2 regions of the Pseudomonas sp. F2 genome follow, and region 1 is predicted to be linked to the other one. Evidence: riboswitches for the same ligand, from Rfam matches in the RefSeq annotation. Region 1 holds a riboswitch; the other holds the start of a gene.
What was found. Region 1 has a riboswitch for cobalamin ahead of cobO (cob(I)yrinic acid a,c-diamide adenosyltransferase). Riboswitches for the same ligand answer to the same signal wherever they lie in the genome.

Region 1 (8,593 bases):
GGGTCTCGGCCACGCCGTCGTGATCGGCGTCGCGCAGCAGGGTGATGCGGTTCGGGCTTGGCACGCCGGCACCGGCTTTGCCCATGACTTTCTTCATCACCCAGCCGCGAATACCGCTGCTGTCATCCGGTTTGGGTGGCGCGTTGGTTTCCGCCACCAATACGTCACCGTTGGGCAGCACGTAGAGCCAGCGTGGGTGATCGAGGCCTTCGGCAAATGCAGCCACTTGCGTACCGGCTGCGGCGGTCGGTTTGCCACCTGCAGGCCAGCCGACCGCTGGGGCGATGTTCACCGTCGGGATCAGGGTTTTGTTCGGTTCAGGCAGTTTCGGTGACGGTCCAGTGCCGTCGGAAACTTGCAGGCTGGAGGATTCACCGCAGGCGGCGAGCCCTCCGGCGAGAGCGATGACGAGAGCGAGTCGGGTTTTGCGCATTGCTGATCTTCCCTATGAATGCATGCTTAATCATAGAGAACCCTGCGCACCCGATGGTTCAACCGCTATCCGCGAGCCTCTTTGAACAGCACGGCGATGCCCGGGTGATAATTGCCCGCTTCGCTGCGCAACTTGCGGTAGGCGTAGGGGAAATACCAGGCCACGGCGCAGCAATGCTCCTTTTGCAGGTCGTCGACCATGTCCTGCAGTTCTTCGGGGCTGGCGCTGTGCTGGGCCTTCTGCGGGGCGACGAACAGGCAGCCGAGCTTGAGGTCGCTGGCGAAGCTGATGCGTTTGGCATCGCTGGTGATGTCCAGCAGGGCCTGGGTCAGATTGAGGTTGTTGACCCGCGGCCAGCGCTGGGTAGCCTGGAGGTAGGCGCGGTCTTCGGCCCCGGCGATGAACAGGTCGGCGCGGGCATTGCGCTCGCCGTCCTCGTTCTGTTTGCGGGTGGTGGTATCGCAGAGGGTCACCAGCTCGGCCATCCAGGCCGCAGCGGAAAGCAAGCCGAGATTGGCTTTCTCGTCATGCCAATAGGGCGTGTCGTTGTCACCGCGTACCGCGTTGTAACGGTCAATACAGTCAAACCAGCGTTCAAGCACCGGGCGCAGGAATTCCAGGCGCGGGTTGCTGATGATCATGCCTTGCATCGTCATCATCCTTATTGTTGTGGTGTGCTTTTTCAATCAAAAGCATGGCTCTTTGATATCACTTGTCTCAGTGTGGCACAAGATTGGCGTCAGATAATTGATCGGCGACAGTTATTCGCCCGACGGCCCCCTCTTTAATTGACGCTCCACCCCCAACCCTCTAACCTTCGCGGCTTGTTTCAGGTGCTCTGTGACGCGTGTCGACAGAGTGAAACAGGGAAGCCGGTGAGGGTTGTCTTCAGGTGAAGCACGATCACGATCCCGGCGCTGCCCCCGCAACGGTAAATGAGTGAAAACTGCGCATTGAGCCACTGTGTCGACCGACGCGGGAAGGCGCGCAGTCAGGCGATTCGCCGCTCATGAGCCCGGAGACCGGCCTGATCCATCCAGCGGCATCACGGTGGGCGATGCCAGGCTTTTTGCCGTCTGTTCTTGTGCCTGCCCGCCGTTATCCAGCCTCAACGGAGAGCTCCCCCATGACCGATTCCCCCGAGCGCGACGAACGCCATCTGGCGCGTATGCAGCGCAAAAAAGCCGTGATCGACGAACGCATCGCCAATTCCCCTGACGAGTGCGGCCTGGTGCTGGTGTTGACCGGCAATGGCAAAGGCAAAAGCAGCTCGGCGTTCGGCATGCTTGCCCGTGCCATGGGCCACGGCATGCAGTGTGGCGTGGTGCAATTCATCAAGGGCCGCAACAGCACCGGTGAAGAGTTGTTCTTCCGCCGCTTCCCCGAGCAAGTGCGTTTTCACGTGATGGGCGAGGGTTTCACCTGGGAAACCCAGGATCGCCAGCGTGACATCGCCGCCGCTGAAGCTGCGTGGGCAGTGTCTCGCGAGCTGCTGCGTGATCCGTCGATCGGCCTGGTGGTGCTGGATGAACTGAACATCGCCCTGAAACACGGCTACCTCGATCTGGATCGAGTGCTCAGCGACCTGCAGGCGCGTCCGCCGATGCAGCACGTGATCGTCACCGGTCGCGCGGCCAAGCCGGAAATGATCGAAATGGGCGATACCGTCACCGAAATGGGCATGCTCAAGCACGCCTTCCAGGCCGGCATCAAAGCGCAGAAAGGCGTCGAACTTTGAATCAACCACGTCACTGCCCGGCGGTACTGATCGCCGCGCCGGCCTCCGGTCAGGGCAAGACCACCGTCACCGCCGCGCTCGCTCGCTTGCATCGCAATCAGGGGCGCAAGGTGCGCGTGTTCAAGTGCGGCCCGGACTTCCTCGACCCGATGATTCTCGAACGCGCCAGCGGTGCGCCGGTGTATCAACTGGACATGTGGATGGTTGGCGAGCAGGAAAGCCGCCGCCTGTTGTGGGAAGCCGCCGCCGAAGCCGATCTGATCCTGATTGAAGGCGTGATGGGCCTGTTTGACGGTACGCCATCGAGCGCCGATCTGGCACGGCATTTCGGCGTGCCGGTGCTCGGCGTCATCGACGGCACGGCCATGGCCCAGACGTTCGGCGCATTGGCCCTGGGCCTGGCGCGCTATCAGCCGGACTTGCCGTTTGCCGGCGTGCTGGCCAACCGCGTCGGCACGGTGCGCCATGCGCAGTTGCTGGAAGGCAGCCTCACCGAAGGCCTGCGCTGGTACGGCGCATTGTCCCGGGAAACCGGGATCGAACTGCCAAGCCGCCATCTCGGCCTGGTGCAGGCCAGCGAACTCAATGATCTCGATGTGCGCCTCGACGCCGCCGCCGAAGCCTTGGCCGGCACTTGCGAGGTAGCGCTGCCACCCGCCGTGGAATTCGCCGCGCCTGAAGTGATCCCTGCTGAGCCGCTGCTCGAAGGCGTGCGAATTGCCGTCGCTCGTGACGAAGCCTTTGCCTTCACCTACGGTGCCAGCCTCGATCTGCTGCGGGCGATGGGCGCTGAGTTGAGCTTCTTCTCGCCGATCCGCGATACGCAATTGCCCGAGGCCGACAGTCTGTATCTGCCCGGTGGTTACCCGGAATTGCACCATGTGGCGCTGGGGCAAAACACCGCGATGCTGGATGCGATTCGCGCGCACCACGCTGCCGGCAAACCGCTGCTTGCCGAGTGCGGCGGCATGCTCTATCTGCTCGACGCGTTGACCGATGTCGAAGGCACCCGCGCCGAACTGGTCGGGCTGCTGCGCGGTGAGGCGGTGATGCAAAAACGTCTGGCGGCACTGGCACTGCAAGCGGTGGATTTGCCAGAAGGTTCGTTGCGCGGCCACACCTATCACCATTCCCTGACCAGCACCGAACTGACGCCGATTGCCCGGGGAGTCAGCCCGAATGGCGGGCGCGGGGCGGAGGCGGTTTATCGGGAGGGGCGGATGACGGCGTCGTACGTGCATTTTTACTTTCCGTCGAATCCGGCGGCGATTGCCGCATTGTTTGCGCCAGATCTCAAGGCCGCCATCGCTGGCAAGCCAGCTCCCACAGTGGCCGGTGTCATGCCTGAAGAAACGCGATCCCCTGTGGGAGCTGGCTTGCCAGCGATGGGGCCATGATCGACAACGCCTATTCCGAGGCCGAACGCGCAGCCGTCTACCGAGCCATCGCCGAGCGCCGCGACATGCGCCACTTCACCGGCGGCACGGTCGAGCCGGAGCTGCTGCGCCGTCTGCTGGAAGCCGCGCATCAGGCGCCCAGCGTCGGTCTGATGCAGCCGTGGCGCTTTATCCGCATCAGCGATCGCGCCTTGCGTGGGCAGATCCAGAACCTCGTCGAAGAAGAACGCGTGCGTACCGCCGAAGCCCTCGGCGAGCGCAGTGACGAGTTCATGAAGCTCAAGGTCGAAGGCATCAACGACTGCGCCGAAGTGCTGGTCGCGGCGCTGATGGACGATCGTGAAAAACACATTTTCGGCCGTCGTACGCTGCCGGAAATGGACATGGCCTCGCTGTCCTGCGCGATTCAGAATCTGTGGCTGGCGTCCCGTGCCGAGGGGCTGGGCATGGGCTGGGTGTCGCTGTTCGAACCGCAGGCGCTGGCCGATCTGCTGCAGTTGCCGGCCGGGGCCAAGCCATTGGCAGTGTTGTGCCTGGGGCCGGTCAAGGCATTCTATCCGGCGCCGATGCTGGTACTCGAAGGGTGGGCGCAGGCGCGGCCGCTCAATGAGTTGCTGTACGAAAATTATTGGGGAGTGAGTCAATGAGTGTGGCGTTGTTGAGTGTCGCCGCAGTCGCGCTGGATGCGCTGCTGGGTGAACCGAAACGCTGGCATCCGCTGGTGGCGTTCGGCAATTTTGCCGGGCGCATCGAGCGCCGTTTCAATGCGGGCGGACGTGGCTGGCGCAGTCACGGGGTCACCGCGTGGGTGATCGCGGTGCTGCCGCTGACCTTGCTCGCCACCGCGTTTTCCTGGGCACCGTACGTGGGCTGGATCGTCGAGATTCTGGCGCTGTATTGTGCCCTCGGCATGCGCAGTCTTGGTGAACACGTCGAGCCCGTGGCCAAAGCCCTGCGCAGCGATGATCTGGAAGAAGCACGCAAACGCGTCGGTTATCTGGTCAGCCGTCAGACCAGCGAACTGGACAGCACCGCCGTCGCCCGCGCCGCCACTGAATCGGTGCTGGAAAACGGCAGTGACGCGGTGTTCGCCGCGCTGTTCTGGTTTGTCGTGGCCGGTGCGCCGGGCGTGGTGCTCTATCGCCTGAGCAATACGCTCGACGCAATGTGGGGCTATCGCAACGAACGCTTCGAGCGCTTCGGCTGGTGCGCGGCAAAAATCGACGACGTGCTCAACTACATTCCGGCCCGACTGGTGGCACTGACCTACGCGCTGCTGGGCAACACCCGGCTCGCCTGGAAATGCTGGCGCAGCCAGGGCCCGCAATGGGACAGCCCCAACGCCGGTCCGGTGATGGCGGCTGGCGCCGGTGCGTTAGGCGTCGAACTGGGCGGCCCGGCGATCTATCACGGTGAACTGCATGAGCGTCCGCAACTGGGCGAAGGTGCGCCGGCGGATGCCGATTCGATTGATCGCGGCTGGCAATTGGTCCAGCGCGGGGTATGGTTATGGCTGCTGATTCTCTGCGTGGGGGCTGAATTCTATGCTTGAGCACGGTGGCCGGCTGCGCAAGGCTGCACTCGATTACGGGATTGCCGAGGCCGACTGGCTCGACCTGTCCAGCGGGCTTGCGCCGTGGCCGTTTGCGGTGCCGCAGATTCCGTTGCGCGCCTGGGCACGCTTGCCGGAAGCCGACGACGGCCTGGAGCAGGCCGCGTGTGATTACTACGGTGCTTCGCAGGTGCTGCCGGTGGCCGGTTCGCAAATGGCGATCCAGCTGCTGCCGCGTTTGCGCCGTGCCGGCAAGGTCGGTGTGTTGTCGCCGTGTTATGCCGAGCACGCCGAAGCCTGGCGTCGCAGTGGTTACATCGTGCGCGAAGTGCTGGAGCAGGAAGTGGAATTCTTTCTCGACAGCCTCGACGTGCTGGTGGTGGTCAATCCGAACAATCCCACTGGCCTGAGCCTGACCCCGGCGCGGCTGCTCGACTGGCATGCGCGGCTGGCCCAGCGCGGCGGCTGGCTGGTGGTCGATGAAGCGTTCATGGATAACACGCCGCAGCTGAGCCTGGCCTCGCACACCCATCAAGTTGGCCTGATCGTGTTGCGCTCGTTCGGCAAGTTTTTCGGTCTGGCCGGGGTGCGTCTGGGGTTTGTGCTGGCCGAGCGCAAGTTGCTCAGGTTGCTCGCGGAACAGGTCGGGCCGTGGGCGGTGAGCGGGCCGACACGGGTGCTCGGTCAGGCCTGTTTGCAGGACACCGAAGCGCACACTCGGCAACGTATTCGCAGCGATGAGGCCAGTGAACGTCTGGCGCTGCTGCTGGAGCGTTATGGCTTCAAACCCCATGGGGGTTGTGCGTTGTTTCAGTGGCTGATCACCGAGCACGCGCAAGCGCTACACGAATTCATGGCGCGACGCGGGATCCTTCTGCGCATCTTCACCCACAACAGCAGTTTGCGTTTTGGCCTGCCCGCCAACGCCGCTGAAGAAGCGCGCCTCGAACAAGCGCTGCAAGCCTTTGCCAAGGAATCGAAATGACCACCCTGATGGTGCAAGGCACCACCTCCGACGCCGGTAAAAGCACACTGGTGACGGCGCTGTGCCGCTGGGCCACCCGTCAGGGCGTGGCGGTGGTGCCGTTCAAACCGCAGAACATGGCGCTCAACAGTGCGGTGACCGCCGACGGCGGCGAGATTGGCCGGGCGCAAGCGGTGCAGGCGCAAGCCGCGCATCTCGAACCGCACACCGACATGAACCCGGTGTTGCTCAAGCCCAACAGCGACACCGGCGCGCAGGTAATCATCCATGGCCGCGCGGTCACCAGCATGAACGCGGTGGCGTATCACGACTACAAAGCCATCGCCATGCAAGCGGTGCTCGCGTCGCACGAGCGGCTCAGCGCGGCGTATCCGCTGGTGATGGTTGAAGGCGCTGGTTCGCCGGCCGAGATCAATCTGCGTGCCGGGGACATCGCCAACATGGGCTTTGCCGAAGCGGTGGATTGCCCGGTGCTGCTGATCGCCGACATCAATCGCGGCGGGGTGTTTGCGCACCTGGTCGGCACGCTGGAGTTGCTGTCGCCGAGCGAGCAGGCGCGGGTCAAGGGCTTCATCATCAACCGCTTTCGCGGTGACATCGCCTTGCTGCAACCGGGCCTCGACTGGCTGGAACAACGCACCGGCAAACCGATGGTCGGTGTGCTGCCGTACGTGATGGACCTGCATCTGGAGGCAGAGGACGGCATCGACCAGCGCCAGACCGACAAGGCCGAGCAAGTGCTGAAAGTGGTGGTGCCGGTGCTGCCGCGTATCAGCAATCACACCGACTTCGATCCGCTGCGTTTGCATCCGCAGGTTGATCTGCAATTCATCGGCCCGGGGCAGGCGATCCCTGCCGCCGACCTGATCATCCTGCCCGGCTCGAAAAGCGTGCGCAGCGACCTCGCGTATCTGCGTGCCAATGGCTGGGACGCGGCGATCAATCGGCACTTGCGCTATGGCGGCAAGTTGCTGGGGATCTGCGGCGGTCTGCAAATGCTCGGTGAGCAGGTGCACGATCCGCTGGGCCTGGAAGGCGCGCCGGGATTCAGTGCCGGCCTCGGTTTGCTGGCGTTCGAAACCACGCTGGAAGCCGAGAAGCAATTGCGCAATGTCCGTGGGCATCTGGCGCTGGAAAACGCCGAGGTCAGTGGCTATGAAATTCATGCCGGGGTAACGGTAGGCCCGGCGCTGGAGAACGCGGCGGTGCATCTGGATGACGGTCGTTGCGATGGCGCGCAGAGTCTGGACGGGCAGGTGTTCGGCACCTACCTGCATGGCTTGTTCGAATCACCGCAAGCCAGTGCCGCGTTGCTGCGCTGGGCCGGGTTGAGTGATGTGCAGACGGTGGATTACCACGGCTTGCGCGAGCGCGATATCGAGCGGTTGGCGGATCTGGTGGAGCAGCATCTGGATACCGATTTGTTGCGTGAGCTCTGCGGGATTTGAGTGGCCTGCCCAGGCCCCATCGCTGGCAAGCCAGCTCCCACAGGGGAGTGAGGTGTTTCAGCCACTGCGATCACTGTGGGAGCGGGCTTGCTCGCGAAGGGGCCGGTGGCCTCAACACATAATTTTCAGGATGTCCCCATGCTCCAACTGATCCTCGGAGGCGCTCGCTCCGGCAAAAGTCGCCTGGCGGAAAAACTCGCCAGCGACAGCCAGCTGGCGGTCACTTACATCGCCACCAGCCAGCCGCTGGACGGTGAAATGAACGCCCGCGTCGCCCATCACCGCGCCCGGCGTCCGGCCGAATGGGCACTGATCGAAGAACCCGTAGAGCTGGCCCGCGTCCTGCGTGAAAACGCCGGCGCCGAGCGTTGTCTGTTGGTGGACTGCCTGACCCTGTGGCTGACCAATCTGCTGATGCTCGATGACGTCGCGCGGCTCGCCGCCGAACGTGAAGCTCTGCTGGACGGCCTGGCGTCATTGCCGGGGGAAATCATTTTTGTCAGCAACGAGACCGGAATGGGTGTCGTGCCGCTGGGCGAATTGACTCGCCGCTACGTCGATGAAGCCGGTTGGCTGCATCAAGCTCTGGCCGAGCGTTGTCAGCGAGTCGTCCTGACAGTCGCCGGCCTGCCCCTGACCCTGAAAGGACCTGCGTTATGACTCAAGCGTGGTGGTTGAACCCGTGCCAATCCGTAAATACCGAGATCGTTGAACACGCGGCGGCGCGCCAGCAGCAACTGACCAAACCGGCCGGCTCCCTTGGTCGCCTCGAAAGCGTGGCGGTGCAATTGGCCGGGTTGCAGGGGCAGATCAAACCGACGCTGGAGCAGGTCTGGATCGCGATTTTTGCCGGTGATCACGGTGTGGTCGCGGAAGGTGTTTCCGCCTTTCCGCAGGAAGTCACCGGGCAGATGCTGCTCAACTTCGTCAGCGGCGGTGCGGCGATCAGCGTGCTGGCGCGCCAGCTCGATGCGCAGCTGGAAGTAGTCGATCTGGGCACCGTGACACCGACGTTGAATCTGCCGGGCGTGCGTCATCTG
Region 2 (8,593 bases), 1.5 Mb from region 1:
CAAAAATACTAGGACTTTGTCCGGCGCAATGATTGGCGTAAACTGCGCCCAAGCCTGCGAGGAGTTTCCATGACCGCTATTACCATTACCGACGCCGCCCACGATTACTTGGCCGATCTGCTCTCCAAGCAGAACACCCCGGGTATCGGCATCCGCGTCTTCATCACCCAGCCTGGCACCCAGTACGCCGAAACCTGCATTGCCTACTGCAAGCCGGGCGAAGAAAAACCTGAAGATACCGCGCTGGGGCTGAAAAGCTTCACCGCCTATATCGACTCGTTCAGCGAAGCGTTTCTCGACGATGCCGTCGTCGACTACGCCACCGACCGCATGGGCGGCCAGCTGACCATCAAGGCGCCAAACGCCAAAGTCCCGATGGTCAACGCCGACAGCCCGGTCAACGAGCGCATCAACTATTACCTGCAAACCGAAATCAACCCGGGGCTGGCCAGCCACGGCGGTCAGGTCAGCCTGATCGATGTGGTCGAGGACGGCATTGCCGTGCTGCAGTTCGGCGGCGGCTGCCAGGGCTGCGGCCAGGCCGACGTGACCCTGAAGGAAGGCATCGAGCGCACCTTGCTTGAGCGTATTCCAGAGCTCAAAGGTGTGCGCGACGTGACCGACCACACGCAGAAAGAAAACGCCTACTACTGAGTAAGGTGTTCACTGCGAACATGAAAAACGGCGCCCCGTGAGCGCCGTTTTTTATGTCCTTTTGTAGCGAGGGGATTTATCCCCGATGGGGTGCGAAGCAGCCCAAGAAATGGAACTGCTGCGCAGTTCATCGGGGATAAATCCCCTCACCACAGGTTCTTTATCCAGCCACAAAACTCATCTGACTCAGGGTCTGTAGAGATGTGCATGCCCCGCGCGATACAACGATGACTCGCTGAACACCTCACTGCCCAGCACCCGACCCACCAGAATCAACGCCGTACGCCGAAACCCCTTGGCCGCAACCTTCGCCGCAATGTCCTCCAGCGTCCCCACCACCCAGTCCTGATCCGGCCACGTCGCCCGGTGAATCACTGCAATCGGGCAATCCGCGCCGTAATGCGGCAGCAATTCAGTGATGATTTTCTGCAGATGATTGACCCCCAGGTGAATCGCCATGGTCGCGCCATGTTGTGCCAGATCGCCGAGTTCCTCGCCGGCGGGCATCGCGGTTTTGTCCGCATAGCGGGTCAGAATCACGCTCTGTGACACATCCGGCAGCGTCAACTCGGCGCCAAGCAAGGCTGCACAGGCGGCGGTGGCGGTGACGCCGGGGATGATTTCGAACGGAATATTCAACTCGCGCAGATAACGAATCTGCTCGCCAATCGCACCGTACAGGCTCGGATCACCCGAGTGCACCCGCGCCACGTCCTGGCCCTTGCCGTGGGCGGTTGTGATCAGTTCAATGATCTGCTCCAGATGCAATTCGGCGCTGTTGACCACCGTTTCCGCCTGATGTCCCGCGAGCACGGCGGCCGGCACCAGCGAGCCTGCGTAAATGATTACCGGGCAACTGCGAATCAGTCGCTGGCCTTTGACGGTGATCAATTCCGGGTCGCCGGGGCCGGCGCCGATGAAGTAGACGGTCATGAAGACATCCTGTGAAAAGCGGGGCAGGGCAACGCTTCAGATGAAGATTGCTCATGATCAAACAGGGGGATTATCGGGAATTTACGCAGCGCCGGCCAATGCCAGTGTCGCCTGAGCGTATTTCTGCCGGGAAATCAGCAGCTTTGCCGGTGCCTGAATCAACTGCTCGGCCAGGGCCAGGGCGGCACTTTCCGCCACACCGTAGCAACCGGTGCGCTCATAGGCAATCTGCGAGTGATGGCTCAGTCGCTGCTGGTAAATGGCCAATTCTTCGCTGCTGAAATACAACAGCGGCAGCGCCAGTTGGCTGGCCAGTTCCTGCAGACCGGGTTCATCGCGTTTCAGGTCGATGCTGGCCAGGGCCTTGACCGCCTCGAGTTCTATACGATGCGCCTGCAACGCCTGATCGAGTAACGCGCGCAGCGTGCTGGCCGGGCAGCCGCGCTGGCAGCCCAGGCCGACCACCAGGGTCGGCGCTGCGCGGTCATCGGTCATGCGTGGTATTGACCAGCGCTTTTGCGGCGGAACAACCAGGCGCTGATCAGGCCCAAGGCCAGCCAGAACGCCACGTTGGTCAGCTGCGAAGCGATTTTGAACTGGGCTTCCAAGGCTTCCGGAGCGAGCATCGAATGCACTTCCGGTTGCGGCGCGCCGATCACATGCGGCACGGCGAGGATCGCCACGCCCAGCAGCTTCATCAGCCAGTGACGGCTGAACACGATGAGGGCCAGGCCGACTGCGGTGGAAGCGGCGGTGCCGATCCACCACGTTTGCCGCGACGCCAGATCGGCGGCAGCGGTGCCCGGCAGTTCAGGCGGCAGGCCGAGGGTCGGCGCGAGGACGAAGGTCGCGTAACCGGCCAGGCCCCAGAGCAGGCCCTGCGAAGTTTTGGTCGGTGCACGCAGGGTGTACAGGCCGGCGAGCATCAGCGCGAAACCGACCGCCACCACCAGATTGCCGCCGGTGGTCGAGACCACACGCTGCCAGCCGTCTTCCGGCTCCCAGGCTTCAGCGTCGTGAGTGTGTGCGGCCGTACCGGCGGCGTGTTCGTGAACGGCCACCGGTTCGGATTTTTCGAAAGTTTCAGCCTGCAGAATCAGTGGCGAGACCCAGAAGCTTTGCAGCAACGTCAGCAACAGGGCGGCCAGCAGGCCGGTGAAGCCTGCAGTTTGCGCGATACGCTTGATCATGTCGGCTGGTCTCAGTGGCACGGGAACGCGGCGCTGTGGCGGGTATCGTGAGCGGCGTTGTGCACCGCTTCGATGTGCGAGAAACCGGCGAAGTAAACGAGGCTGGCGCCCAGGATCGACGCGAAAATGGCGGCGGTCAGGCGTTGGCTCAAAGTGGCGGTGCTGGAGATGTTGTCGGTGTTGCTGGCGGTGCTGCTGATGATCGACATGGCGCTTCCCTCTGGAGTGTCAGCGGGTGATATAGAGCGCATGAAAACCCCTGCGAGTCGCGCACGCAGAGGTTCGAACAGCGCCCGCCCACCGCGGGTTTGTTATGTTCAGCGACGCAAAATGCGCGCTGTGTGTTGCGGGCCGGTCTCCGGGCTCACGAGGGGTTGGCGTCAGGCCGACCTGCAAGCATCACCTTCCCATGCCGCAATGGCACAGTGGATTCGACGCTTCGCTCGCTTACCGTTGCGGGGGCAGCACCGGACTGACATGGCTTTGAGTAAAGCACATGATTCACCGGTTTCCCGTTTCACCCTGTGAAGGGCACCCGTAACAAGTTGTGTAGGAGAGCATGGGTTGGGGAAACTAGTCAATTTTGTGGGTGGATCCGTTGCTGCGGTAACGGCCACTTAGGGTTCCGCCCTTACGGCGGGTCACTTTTGGCAAACGCCCCAAAAGTAACCAAAAGGTCTATGCCCTGACGTTCGGCCCTCGCTTAGGCTCGGGTTCCTTCGCTACGGGATTCATCCGGGGGCAGCGCCTACGGTTTGCTTCGCTGCACCTCCTCTCGCTGTGTTTGGCTGCGCCAAACGGTCGCTGCGCTCCCACCCCCGGATAAATCCCTCCACTCAGCCTGCCGACGGGCCCTCAGATCAAGAGCGGTACTCGAGCTAACGCTCATCGTGTTGAGTGGGGCGGCTTCGCCGCATGGGGTGTGCACGAATAAAGTTTTGGAAGCTGGCTTGCCAGCGATGGCGGCCTGACAGCCGACCAAATTTCTAACTGAATACACCCAATCCCCTGTAGGAGCTGCCGAAGGCTGCGATCTTTTGATCTGCTTTGGCTTTGGCTTTGGCTTTGGCTCTGGCTTTTGATGTGGCTTTTGACCTTCAGCCCCTTCGGCAGGCCGAGCGGAGGTGTCCATCAGGGGGGGAGGCGCGCAGCGCCGTGCGGCGAAGCCGCATGCATCGAGAGGAGGTGCAGCGAAGCAAACCGTAGGCGATGCCCCCGGATGGACACCGTAGCGAGGGAACACTGAGCCTCAGCGAAGTGCCGTACGCCGGGGCAAAGCCTTTTGGGTTACCTTTTCGGCGTTTGGAAAAGGTGACTCGCTGTAAGAGCGAAACCGCCAGCGGCGACACCCGCAGAAACGGATATGCCCCCAATCCAAAAAAAACCAGACCCCGTAACCCGAGGTCTGGCAAAAGTGACCCGCCGCAACGGCGAAACCGTAATCAGCAACCCCCGCAGCAACGGATATGCCCCCAATCCAAACATTGACCCATCCTCAACCCATGCGTAGCCTTGCACCTTCGAGGTTCTTCGGCCCACGCCGAAGCTAAGAAGGGAACGCGGTCAAAGCCGCGGCTGCCCCCGCAACTGTGAACGGTGAAGTTCGTTGCCACGCCACTGCCAGCTCAATTCACTGAGCCCGCGGGAAGGCGCAGCGAATGCCAGGTCCATGGCCTGAACACCGTCAGCCAGGAGACCTGCCTCGTGACAGATTTCTCACTACAACCGGGCGGGGTGATCCGGTGGCGAATTCTTCCGCGCGCACGCCCGCAGCGGATCTCGTCCCGTATGCCCGCCACCTTGCCAAAGGGCATACGATGAAAACACTGGCCAAACTCCCCGTCACCATCGTCACCGGTTTCCTCGGCTCGGGCAAAACCACCTTGCTGCGCCATATGCTCGACAACGCTCAGGGCCGCCGTATCGCGGTGATCGTCAACGAGTTCGGCGAGCTGGGCATCGACGGTGAGATCCTCAAGCAATGCACCATCGGCTGCACCGAAGAAGAAGCCACCGGCCGCGTCTACGAACTGGCCAACGGCTGCCTGTGCTGCACGGTGCAGGAAGAGTTCTTCCCGGTGATGCGCGAACTGGTCGCCCGTCGCGGTGATCTCGATCACATTCTGATCGAGACGTCCGGTCTGGCCCTGCCAAAACCCTTGGTCCAGGCTTTCCAGTGGCCGGAAATCCGCAGCGCCTGCACCGTTGACGCGGTGATCACCGTGGTCGACAGCCCGGCCGTGGCCGCCGGGACCTTTGCTGCGTTCCCGGATCAGGTCGATGCCCAGCGCAAACTCGATCCGAACCTGGATCACGAATCGCCGCTGCATGAATTGTTCGCCGACCAACTGGCCAGCGCCGATCTGGTGATCCTCAACAAGGCCGACCAGACCAGCCAGGAAGACCTCGCTCGCGTGCGCGCTGAAGTCGCTGAAGAACTGCCGCCAGCAGTAAAAATCATCGAAGCCAGCAACGGTCGCCTGCCGCTGGACGTGTTGATTGGTCTCGGTGCCGGATCCGAAGAACACATCGACAGCCGTCACAGCCATCACGATCACCACCACGACGGTGATGACGACCACGATCACGACGCCTTCGATTCGATCTCCATCGAACTGCCGCAAGCCGACGAAAGCCTGCTGCTCGACGCGCTGACGCAACTGGTTGTGCAGCACGGCATCCTGCGTGTGAAGGGCTTCGCGGCGATTCCGAACAAGCCGATGCGCCTGTTGGTTCAAGGCGTGGGCACGCGTTTCGACAAGCACTTCGACCGCCAGTGGGGCGCTGACGAAGCGCGCGTCACTCGTCTGGTGTTGATCGGTCAGGAACTCGACGCTGCGCAACTCGAAGCGCAACTGCGCGCCGCGCTCAGCGTTTAAGCCATGCACCTGCTCAGGACCCAGCCCGGCGGTTTCGTGTCGGATGACAACATTGCCGACCTTGGACAAACCCCCGCCGAGCTGGTGATCCTGTGCAGCGGCGACTCCAGCCTGGCGCTGCTCGCCGAAGCGGCGCAGCAACTGCCCGAGGATTACCCGAGCCTGCGCCTGGCCAATCCGATGCAGGTGCAGAATCACGCCTCGGTCGATCTGTATGTCGATGAGGTGCTGCGGCACGCCAAGGTCATCCTGATTTCGTTGCACGGCGGCATCGCCTACTGGCGTTATGGCGTCGAGCGTCTGGTGGAATTGTCCGAGCGCGGGGTGCAGGTGATTCTGGTACCGGGGGATGACCGTCCCGACCCGGAACTCAGTGACCTGAGCACCGTACCCGCCGAAGATCGCGACCGTCTCTGGCAGTTTTTGCGTCAGGGCGGCATGGGCAATGCGCTGGGCTTCTTCCATTGCCTGGCCAACCGCTGGCTGGCGCGCGACTACGCCTGGGGCGAGCCGCAAGCGTTGCCGCGCACGGCGATTTACCACCCACAGAAAAACACCGCCGCACTGAGCGACTGGCAAGCCGAATGGCTGCCCGGTCAACCGGTCGCGGCGGTGTTGTTTTATCGCTCGCATTTGCAAGCGGCGAACACCGCGTTCATTGATGTGTTCTGCCAGCGCTTGCAGGCGGCGGGGCTCAATCCGTTGCCGATCGCCGTCGCCAGCCTGAAAGAACCCGGCTGTCTGTCAGTGGTCGAGGACTGGCTGGATGAGGTCGAAGCTGCGGTGATCCTCAATACCACCGGCTTCGCGCAATCCAGCCCGGAAGCGCCGCACCTGCGGCCGTTCCGGCGCAATATTCCGGTGATTCAGGCGATCTGCGCCCAGGACAACGAGCCGGGCTGGCGCGACAGCGAGCAGGGTCTGGGGCCACGAGATCTGGCGATGCACATTGCCTTGCCGGAACTCGACGGGCGCATCATCAGCCGGCCGATCAGCTTCAAGGATCTGGCCTGGCGCAGCGAGCGCAGTCAGTCCGACGTAGTCTGCTACCGGGCGCAACCCGAGCGCATGGATTTCGTCGCTGAACTGGCCCGGCGCTGGAGCGATCTGGCGCGGCTGCCGAACGCTGAAAAACGCATCGCACTGATTCTCGCCAACTACCCGACCCGCGACGGTCGCATCGGCAATGGCGTCGGCCTCGACACGCCAGCGGCGGCGTTGAATATCCTGCGCGCGTTGCAGACCGACGGCTTTCCGTTGACCGCGGAGTTGCCGGACAGCGGCACCGCGTTGATCCAGCAATTACTCGGCGGGGTCAGCAACGACCTCGACAGCATCGACCTGCGCCCGTGTCAGCAAAGTCTGGCGATGGACGCCTACCTGGCGATGTTCAATGCGCTGCCCGAGGCCAATCGCGCGGCAGTGCTGGAACGCTGGGGCACGCCGCAAAACGACCCGATGTGCCGCGACGGGCGAATGATGATCGCCGGTCTGCGCTTCGGCCTGACCTTCGTCGGCATTCAGCCGGCGCGCGGTTATCAGGTCGATCCGAGTGCGGTGTATCACGACCCGGATCTGGTGCCGCCGCACGGCTATCTGGCGTTCTATTTCTGGCTGCGCAACACCTACGGCGCGCACGCGGTGATTCACGTCGGCAAGCACGGCAACCTCGAATGGCTGCCGGGCAAGGGCGTGGGGCTTTCGCAGAATTGCTGGCCGGACGCGCTGCTCGGGCCGCTGCCGAACATCTATCCGTTTATCGTCAACGACCCGGGCGAGGGCGCCCAGGCCAAACGGCGCACGCAAGCGGTGATCATCGACCACCTGATGCCGCCGCTGACCCGCGCCGAAACCTACGGCCCGTTGCGCAATCTGGAACTGTTGGCCGACGAATATTACGAGGCGCAACTGCTCGATCCGCGTCGTGCGCGAGAGCTGCAACGCGACATTCTGCAACTGGTGCGCGAGACGCAGATCGACCGCGAACTGCAACTCGACGCGGGCCTGGACAGTGATGCCGACGCCGCGATCTGGCTGCCGCGGCTGGACACCTACCTGTGTGATCTGAAGGAATCGCAGATTCGCGATGGCCTGCACATCTTTGGCGAATCGCCGACCGGACGTTTGCGTATCGATACCTTGCTGGCTTTGCTGCGCATTCCGCGTGGCGACGGCAAAGGCGCACAGTCGAGTCTGCTGCGGGCGTTGGCCAAGGCGTTTGAATTGAGCTTTGATCCGCTGGATTGCGCCCTTGCCGATCCATGGAGCGGCACGCGCCCAGCGGAGCTGCAAAGCGTCAGCGACGAAGTCTGGCGCAGCGCTGGCGATACCCGCGAACGCCTCGAACTGTTCGCTACTCAACTGATCGCCCAAGCACTACAAATCCCCTGTGGGAGCGAGCTTGCTCGCGAAAGCGGTGGGTCAGGTACATCAATGTCGACTGACACGACGCTTTCGCGAGCAAGCTCGCTCCCACAAGGGGCGTGTTGGGCTGAAGTGAGGGCGATCATTGAAAACCTGCGCGAAGTCATCGCCCCACGCCTCGACGCCTGCGGCCCCGCCGAAATGCGCGGTCTGCTCGACGCCCTCAACGGCCGCTTCGTCCCCGCCGGCCCAAGTGGCGCGCCCAGCCGTGGCCGTCTCGACGTGCTGCCCACCGGGCGCAACTTCTACTCGGTGGACGTGCGCAACCTGCCGACCACCACCGCGTGGCGCATCGGCTTCCAGTCCGCGACGTTGATTCTCGAGCGGCATTTGCAGGATCACGGCGATCACCTGCGTCAGCTCGGCCTGTCGGTGTGGGGCACTGCGACCATGCGCACCGGCGGTGATGACATCGCCCAGGCCATGGCGCTGATGGGCGTGCGCCCGGTGTGGGCCACCGGCAGTCAGCGCGTCGATGATTTCGAGATTCTGCCGCTGAGCCTGCTCGACCGG

Region 2: it holds a riboswitch for cobalamin, as region 1 does, so the genes downstream of both, AC193Q_RS07790 (CbtB domain-containing protein) here and cobO (cob(I)yrinic acid a,c-diamide adenosyltransferase) in region 1, are expected to answer to the same signal.

Annotation. Positions count from the first base shown of each region.
Region 1 covers NZ_CM169904.1:247,085-255,677, forward strand. The annotation lists gene AC193Q_RS01120 (PQQ-dependent sugar dehydrogenase) at 1-433, opposite strand, end outside; gene AC193Q_RS01125 (hypothetical protein) at 499-1,083, opposite strand; cobalamin riboswitch at 1,248-1,478, shown strand; gene cobO (cob(I)yrinic acid a,c-diamide adenosyltransferase) at 1,560-2,171, shown strand; gene AC193Q_RS01135 (cobyrinic acid a,c-diamide synthase CobB) at 2,168-3,568, shown strand; gene bluB (5,6-dimethylbenzimidazole synthase) at 3,565-4,215, shown strand; gene cbiB (adenosylcobinamide-phosphate synthase CbiB) at 4,212-5,120, shown strand; gene cobD (threonine-phosphate decarboxylase CobD) at 5,113-6,105, shown strand; gene AC193Q_RS01155 (cobyric acid synthase) at 6,102-7,553, shown strand; gene cobU (bifunctional adenosylcobinamide kinase/adenosylcobinamide-phosphate guanylyltransferase) at 7,692-8,213, shown strand; gene cobT (nicotinate-nucleotide--dimethylbenzimidazole phosphoribosyltransferase) at 8,210-8,593, shown strand, end outside.
Region 2 covers NZ_CM169904.1:1,762,358-1,770,950, reverse strand. The annotation lists gene AC193Q_RS07815 (acyltransferase family protein) at 1-12, shown strand, start outside; gene nfuA (Fe-S biogenesis protein NfuA) at 70-654, shown strand; gene cobM (precorrin-4 C(11)-methyltransferase) at 841-1,587, opposite strand; gene AC193Q_RS07800 (cobalamin biosynthesis protein) at 1,669-2,082, opposite strand; gene AC193Q_RS07795 (CbtA family protein) at 2,079-2,777, opposite strand; gene AC193Q_RS07790 (CbtB domain-containing protein) at 2,789-2,986, opposite strand; cobalamin riboswitch at 3,110-3,331, opposite strand; cobalamin riboswitch at 4,284-4,496, shown strand; gene cobW (cobalamin biosynthesis protein CobW) at 4,595-5,656, shown strand; gene cobN (cobaltochelatase subunit CobN) at 5,660-8,593, shown strand, end outside.